One region of the Sphingomonas sp. DC5200-1 genome, then DNA from elsewhere that is predicted to be linked to it. Evidence: riboswitches for the same ligand, from Rfam matches in the RefSeq annotation. Region 1 holds a riboswitch; the other holds the start of a gene.
What was found. Region 1 has a riboswitch for cobalamin ahead of ACP7A3_RS05035 (putative oxygenase MesX). Riboswitches for the same ligand answer to the same signal wherever they lie in the genome.
Positions count from the first base shown of each region.

Region 2: another riboswitch for cobalamin. It lies ahead of ACP7A3_RS07145 (TonB-dependent receptor plug domain-containing protein); the one in region 1 lies ahead of ACP7A3_RS05035 (putative oxygenase MesX).

Region 1 covers NZ_JAFCVW010000002.1:389,256-392,660, forward strand. Annotated here, with positions in the region: gene ACP7A3_RS05030 (TonB-dependent receptor) at 1-1,034, shown strand, start outside; cobalamin riboswitch at 1,183-1,405, shown strand; gene ACP7A3_RS05035 (putative oxygenase MesX) at 1,530-2,516, shown strand; gene ACP7A3_RS05040 (methionine synthase) at 2,545-3,405, shown strand, end outside.
Region 2 covers NZ_JAFCVW010000003.1:194,563-197,967, forward strand. Annotated here, with positions in the region: gene ACP7A3_RS07135 (aldehyde dehydrogenase (NADP(+))) at 1-614, opposite strand, end outside; gene ACP7A3_RS07140 (glucose 1-dehydrogenase) at 829-1,686, opposite strand; cobalamin riboswitch at 1,824-2,030, shown strand; gene ACP7A3_RS07145 (TonB-dependent receptor plug domain-containing protein) at 2,167-3,405, shown strand, end outside.

The DNA.
Region 1 (3,405 bases):
TCGACCGGCTGCTGATCCAGGCCGGCTTCAAGACCAGCGCCCAATGGGCGACCGGCCGCTTCCCGGTACAGCCGGTGGCCGGCTCGCTGTCCGGCCTGACCGGCAATTTGCCGCAGGGGCGGATCAATACGCTGCGCTGGTTCCTGCCCGCCGTCGGCGCGACCTATGACGTCAACGGCCACGAACAGCTTTATGCCAACGCGCAGAAGAACCTGCGGCAATATCAGGCCTATCTGGCGGGCGGCGGCGGCCCGTGGTTCACGGGCAGTCAGGCGGCGTTCAACGCCTTCGCGCAGAGCGGCCGGCCGGAAAGCAGCTGGACCTATGAAGCCGGCCTGCGCAGCAACCGCAGCTTCGGCGGCGGCATCGGCTTCAGCGCGCAGGTCAATTACTACCACGTCGACTTCCAGGACCGGCTGCTGGCGATCTCGACCAACCCCGGCGGCATCGCCGGCGGTGCGATCACCGGCGGCACCTCGATCCTGGTCAACGTCGGCAACGTGAAGACCGACGGCGTCGACGCCGCCTTTACGCTGCGCTTCGGCCGCATCCTGTCACTGTACAATGCCGCGTCGTACAATCTGTCCAAGTACAAGCGCGACTATACCTCGACCGCCAGCGGTATCGGTGCGGCGACGGACACCTGCATCGGCGGCTATCTGGTCAGCGGCGGCATTGTGCCCACCTGTGGCAAGCAGCTGCCCGGCATCCCCAAATGGATGAACAAGTCGGTCGCCACCCTCTCGCTCGACCCGGTCGAGGTGCAGGTGATCGGCGATTATGTCGGCGCGCGCTACGCGACGTTCAGCAATGATGCGAAGGTGCCCTCCTACTTCCTCACCTCGCTGCGCGTCGCGGCGCGGGTGCCGGATGGCGTCATCCCGCTGCGCAAGGCGGAGCTGGCGCTCAACGTCACCAACCTGTTCGACAAGAAGGGCATTTCGACCCTCGGCGTCGGATCGGCGACGAACAATTACTCGGGCTTCCCGATCCCGCCGCGTCAGTGGTTCCTAACACTGTCGGCCGCCTATTGAGGCCGCCCGCCAGCCAACATCACGCCGTCCTCAGCAGCGCCGATGCACCCATCGGCGCTGCTTTTCTATGGGCTGCATGCCCCACCAACCCGACATAACGATATAAAGATATCTTTATATCGCGCTTGACAAATGCCGCGCGATCCTGCCTAAGACGGGTGTCGAGGTTCCCCATCCCAGGCATGGCGATGGGGCTAAGACGGGAAGCCGGTGATGCCCCCTGCGGGCAAAATCCGGCGCTGCCCCCGCAACTGTAAGCGGCGAGCGGCGGTTCCAATTCGTGTCACTGGGCGCTGCACCCGCGCCCGGGAAGGCCGGAACCACCGCGTTGACCCGTGAGCCAGGAGACCTGCCTCCGACGCCATAACGTTCCTCGGACGGGGGTTCCTCCGGTGGATCGCGCTTGACGCGGACGGTCCACGGCGCACGCCATCCGGGCCTCGCTTACGCCTTGCGCGCTCTTCCATGCCCCTGTTCGTCAACAGCAGGTGAGTCATGACGAATAGCGGCTTTACGTTCACCACAAGCAGCATCCCGTTCGACGAGGACTATCGCCCCGCCGACACCACGCGCATCACCACCAATTTCGCCAACCTGGCACGCGGGGAGAGCCGCCGGGACAATCTGCGCAACACGCTGGTGATGATCGACCGGCGCTTCAATTCGCTGATGCATTGGGACAATCCGACGGGTGACCGCTACACCGTGGCGCTCGACATCGTGTCGGCCGCGCTGCGCATCGGCCCCGATGCGCAGGACGAGGCGTTTCCGCTGATCGAAATCCTGCACACGCGCGTCACCGACACGCGCAGCGGCGCGTGCATCGCCGGCATGGTCGGCAACAATTTCTCGTCCTACATCCGCGATTACGACTTCAGCGTCGTGCTGCCCGATCATCTGCGCCAGTCGGGCAACACCGGTGCGCCCGCCCAGTTCGGCGACCTGCACGGCAATCTGTTCAAGCATTTCCTGTCGTCGGACGCCTATCGTGAGCAATTCGACAAGCCGCCGGTCATCTGCCTCAGCGTGTCCAGCAAGCAGGTCTATCACCGGACGACCAACGTCCACCCCATCCTGGGGGTGGAATATGCGGCCGACACGCGCTCGCCCACCGATCTGTATTTTGCGAAGATGGGGATGACGGCGCGCTACTTCATGCCGCCGCACAGCGTCGCGCCGCTCGCCTTCTACCATATCGGCGATCTGGTCGACGGCTACACCAACCTCGAACTCGCCAGCACAATCAGCGTGATGGAGACCTTCCAGAAAATCTATCGCCCCGAAATCTACAACGCCAATTCGGCGGCCGCCGCCCGCTATCAACCCAGCCTGGACGAGCAGGATTATTCGCTGACCCGCATCGTCTACGATCGCGAAGAGCGCAGCCGCCTCGCCGTCGAGCAGGGCCGATTTGCCGAAGCCCATCTCATCAAACCGCATGGCCCCGCGCTGCAGCGCTGGTCCGCGACCTGCGGCCTGTGATCGCCCCGAACGCGAAGGTATCCTGATCATGACGACACTCCTGCCGACGACCACCGCGGGCAGCCTGCCCAAACCCGCCTGGCTCGCCCAACCCGAAACGCTCTGGTCGCCGTGGCGGCTGGAGGGCGACGACCTGATCACGGGTAAGCAGGACGCGCTACGCCTCGCGGTCGACGACCAGCGACAGGCGGGGATCGACATCGTCGGCGACGGCGAACAGACGCGCCAGCATTTCGTCACCACCTTCATCGAACATCTGGACGGCGTCGATTTCGAACAGCGCGAGACGGTGCGCATCCGCAACCGATACGACGCCAGCGTACCGACCGTCGTCGGTGCGGTGTCGCGCCCCGCGCCGGTCTTCGTCGATGATGCGCGCTTCCTGCGCGCGCAGACCCGCCAGCCGATCAAATGGACGCTGCCCGGGCCGATGACGATGATCGATACGCTCTACGACGCGCATTATCGCAGCCGCGAGAAGCTGGCCTGGGAATTCGCGTGCATCCTCAATGAGGAAGCCCGCGAGCTGGAAGCGGTGGGCGTCGATATCATCCAGTTCGACGAGCCTGCCTTCAACGTCTTCTTCGACGAAGCGAACGACTGGGGCATCGCCACGCTGGAACGCGCCGCACAGGGGCTGAAGGCCAAGACCGCCGTCCACATCTGCTATGGCTATGGCATCAAGGCGAACACCGACTGGAAGAAGACGCTCGGGTCCGAATGGCGGCAATATGAGCAGACCTTCCCCAATCTGCAGGCCTCGACGATCGATATCGTCTCATTGGAATGCCAGAATTCGCGCGTGCCGATGGACCTGATCGAGCTCATCCGCGGCAAGACGGTGATGGTCGGCGCGATCGACGTCGCGACGGATCGCGTGGAAACGCCC
Region 2 (3,405 bases), on a different contig from region 1:
CTGTCCTTCACCGCTTGGGCGATCGCCCGCGCGACCAGTTCGCCGGTGCCCGGGTGCGCCGGATGGCCCTTCACCACCACCGGGCAGCCCGCAGCGAGCGCCGAGGCGGTGTCGCCGCCCGCGACCGAGAAGGCGAGCGGGAAATTCGATGCGCCGAACACCGCGACCGGCCCGATCGCGACATTGACGCGACGCAGGTCGGGGCGCGGCAGCGGCGCACGGTCCGGCATCGCCGGATCGATCGTCGCGTCGAGGAAATCACCTTGGCGCACCACGCCCGCGAACAGCTTCAGCTGGCCGACGGTCCGCCCGCGCTCGCCCTCCAGCCGCATGCGCGGCAGGCCGCTTTCCGCCATCGCGCGCACGATCAGGTCGTCGCCGAGTCCCACGATATTGTCGGCGATCCGCTCGAGGAACGCCGCCCGCGTCTCGGGATCGGTCGCGGCAAAGGCGGGGAAGGCGGCATCGGCCAGCGCACACGCCTCCGCTACTGCATCAGCACCCGCCGACGAGAAATCGGGGGTCAGCGTCTCGCCGGTCGCAGGGTTGACCGCGGTGAAACGGGTCTCGGCCTGGCGAGTGTCGCCGCCGATCAGCAGGGCGCCGTCGATCATGGATGTGCCTCGTATCGAAGATAATGTCTGACTAATTGTAGGGTGGCACGACGCGGCGGACAATGACCGATTGTTCGGGAGTCGCTACCCATTCCCCAACACCCGTTCGTGCTGAGCGTGTCGAAGCACGGGGTGCCACATGCGCGCCGTCGCCTGTGGCAACGCGCCCTTCGACAGGCTCAGGGCGAACGGGGGTGGGGTGAATGGGCAGCGTTTACAAAAACGCCCGCCCGCCCGTCACCGGGATCGTCGCACCAGTGATATAGCTCGATTCATCGCTCGCCAGCAGCACATAGGCGGGCGCCAGCTCCGCCGGTTGCGCAGCGCGGCCCAGCGGCGTGTTCTCGCCGAACGTCTTCACCGCTTCCGGCGGCATCGTCGACGGGATCAGCGGCGTCCACACCGGCCCCGGCGCGACCGCATTCACGCGGATCTTCCGCTCCGCCAGCATCTGCCCCAGCCCCGAGGTGAAATTGTAGATCGCACCCTTCGTCGTCGCATAGGCGAGCAATTGCTGGTTCGGGTCCTGCGCGTTGATCGACGTCGTGTTGATGATCGACGCGCCTTCGCCCATGTGCGCGACCGCGGCCTTCGACAGATAGAACATGGAATGGATGTTGGTCGCGAAGGTCAGCTGCCATTCGTCGTCGCTGATATCCTCCAACGCCTCGAAGCTGCGCTGGTGCGCGGCGTTGTTGACCAGCACGTCGATCCGGCCGAACGCCGCCACCGCCTGGGCGATCACGGCGCGGCACTGGTCGGGCTGCGACAGGTCGCCCGCGACCAGCACCGCCTGCCGCCCCTCCGCCTCGACCAGCGCCTTGGTCGCCTCGGCATCGTCATGTTCGTCGAGATAGGCGATCAGCACGTCGGCACCCTCGCGCGCAAAGGCCAGGGCGACCGCGCGCCCGATGCCGCTGTCGCCGCCGGTGACGATCGTCTTCTTGCCGGCAAGGCGCCCGGAGCCTTTGTAGCTCGATTCGCCATGGTCGGGGCGCGGGTTCATCGCCTCGGTACGGCCGGGGATCGCCTGCTGCTGTTCGGGATAGGGCGGGGTGGGGTAATCGGTCATGGGGCAACTCCTTCGCTCCGGCCAACCGATCGCGTGCTTACCCGTTCCGGCACATCAACCTGGATCAATGAAGTCGCCCCGACACCGACACCGACACCGCGGCGGCGCGGCATTGACGCCTCGGCCCGTCTGACCGTAAGGGCCGGGCCGTGAAAGGTCCCCGGAGACGGGGTCAAAAGGGAAGCCGGAATGCGCAACGGGAGGCGCGGATCCGGCGCTGCCCCCGCAACTGTGACCGGCGAGCCGGTCCCCATCGAGCCACTGGGTCCGTGACGGACCTGGGAAGGCGGGGACACAGGCGACGACCCGGAAGCCAGGAGACCTGCCTTTCGCCGTCGATCCTTCGCGCGGACGGGGTGTGCCGGGCGGACGAGGGAACCCCCTCGATGCGAGCGACATCCGCCGTGCGCGAATGGTCGCGCGCGGTCAAAAAGGCCGCCGCGCGCGATCCGTCGCGTGCGGTCATAAGGGGTGTGCCCAATGACTGTTCGCCTATCTGTTTCCGTTGTCCGTCCGTCGCTGTTGACGCTCGGCCTGCTGCTCGCCGCGCCCGCCGCCGCGCAGATCGCGCCGACTGCCGATCCTGCCAACAGCGACGACATCGTCGTCACCGCGACCCGCGTGGCGCAGCCTGCCGCCGAAGTCGGCCAGGCCGTCACCGTCATCACCCGCGACGAGATCGATCGCCGCCAGACCGTGTCGGTCGCCGACCTGCTGTCGACCACCCCCGGCGTCACCGTGACGCGCAACGGCAGCCTCGGCGGTTTCACTGGCGTGCGGCTGCGCGGCGCAGAGGCGGAGCAGACGCTGGTCGTGATCGACGGCGTGCGCGTCAATGATCCGTCCTCGCCCGGCGGCGGCTTCGATTTCGCCAATCTGCTGTCGGCCAGTGTCCAGCGCATCGAAGTGCTGCGCGGCCCCAATTCGGTCCCCTGGGGCAGCCAGGCGATCGGCGGCGTCGTCAACGTCATCACCGAAGAACCGACCGAGCGGCTGAAGGCGCGCGCCAGCGCCGAATATGGCTATGCCGACAGCGTGTTTGCGCAGGGCGGCATCTCGGGTCGCAGCGGCGCGATCTCGGGCGCACTGACCGGCGGCTATCTGCGCAGCGACGGCATCTCGGCTGCGGCCAACGGCACCGAGCGTGACGGCTATCGCCAATATGGCGCGACCGGCCGCCTGGGCGTCGACTTCACCGACGGCATCGGCCTCGACCTGCGCGGCTATTGGGCCGACAGCAAGACGCAGACCGACGGCTATCCTGCGCCCAACTACATCCTTGCCGACGACCCCAGCTTCTCGACCGCGAACGAACTGTATGGCTATGCCGGCCTGCACGCGAACTTCGGCACGTTCCGCAACCGCGTCGCCTTCACCATCGCCGACATCAACCGCGACACCTATGCCAAGCCCGGCGCCACCCCGTCGCCGTTCCGCGGCCGCTCGGAACGCTACGAATATCAGGGCGATTATCAGCCGATCGATCAGGTCCGCATCGTCGCCGGCGTCGAGCATGAAGACAGCCGCTATCGCGATTCGAGCCTGCGCCGCTCGGTCGGCATCACCAGCGTCTATGGCGAGGCGATCGTGAAGCCGTTCGACGCGCTGACCCTGACCGGCGGCGTCCGCAACGACGATCACGAGACGTTCGGCAACCACACCACCTTCGGCGCCGACGCCGCGCTAGCGTTGCGCACCGGCACGACGCTGCGGGCGAGC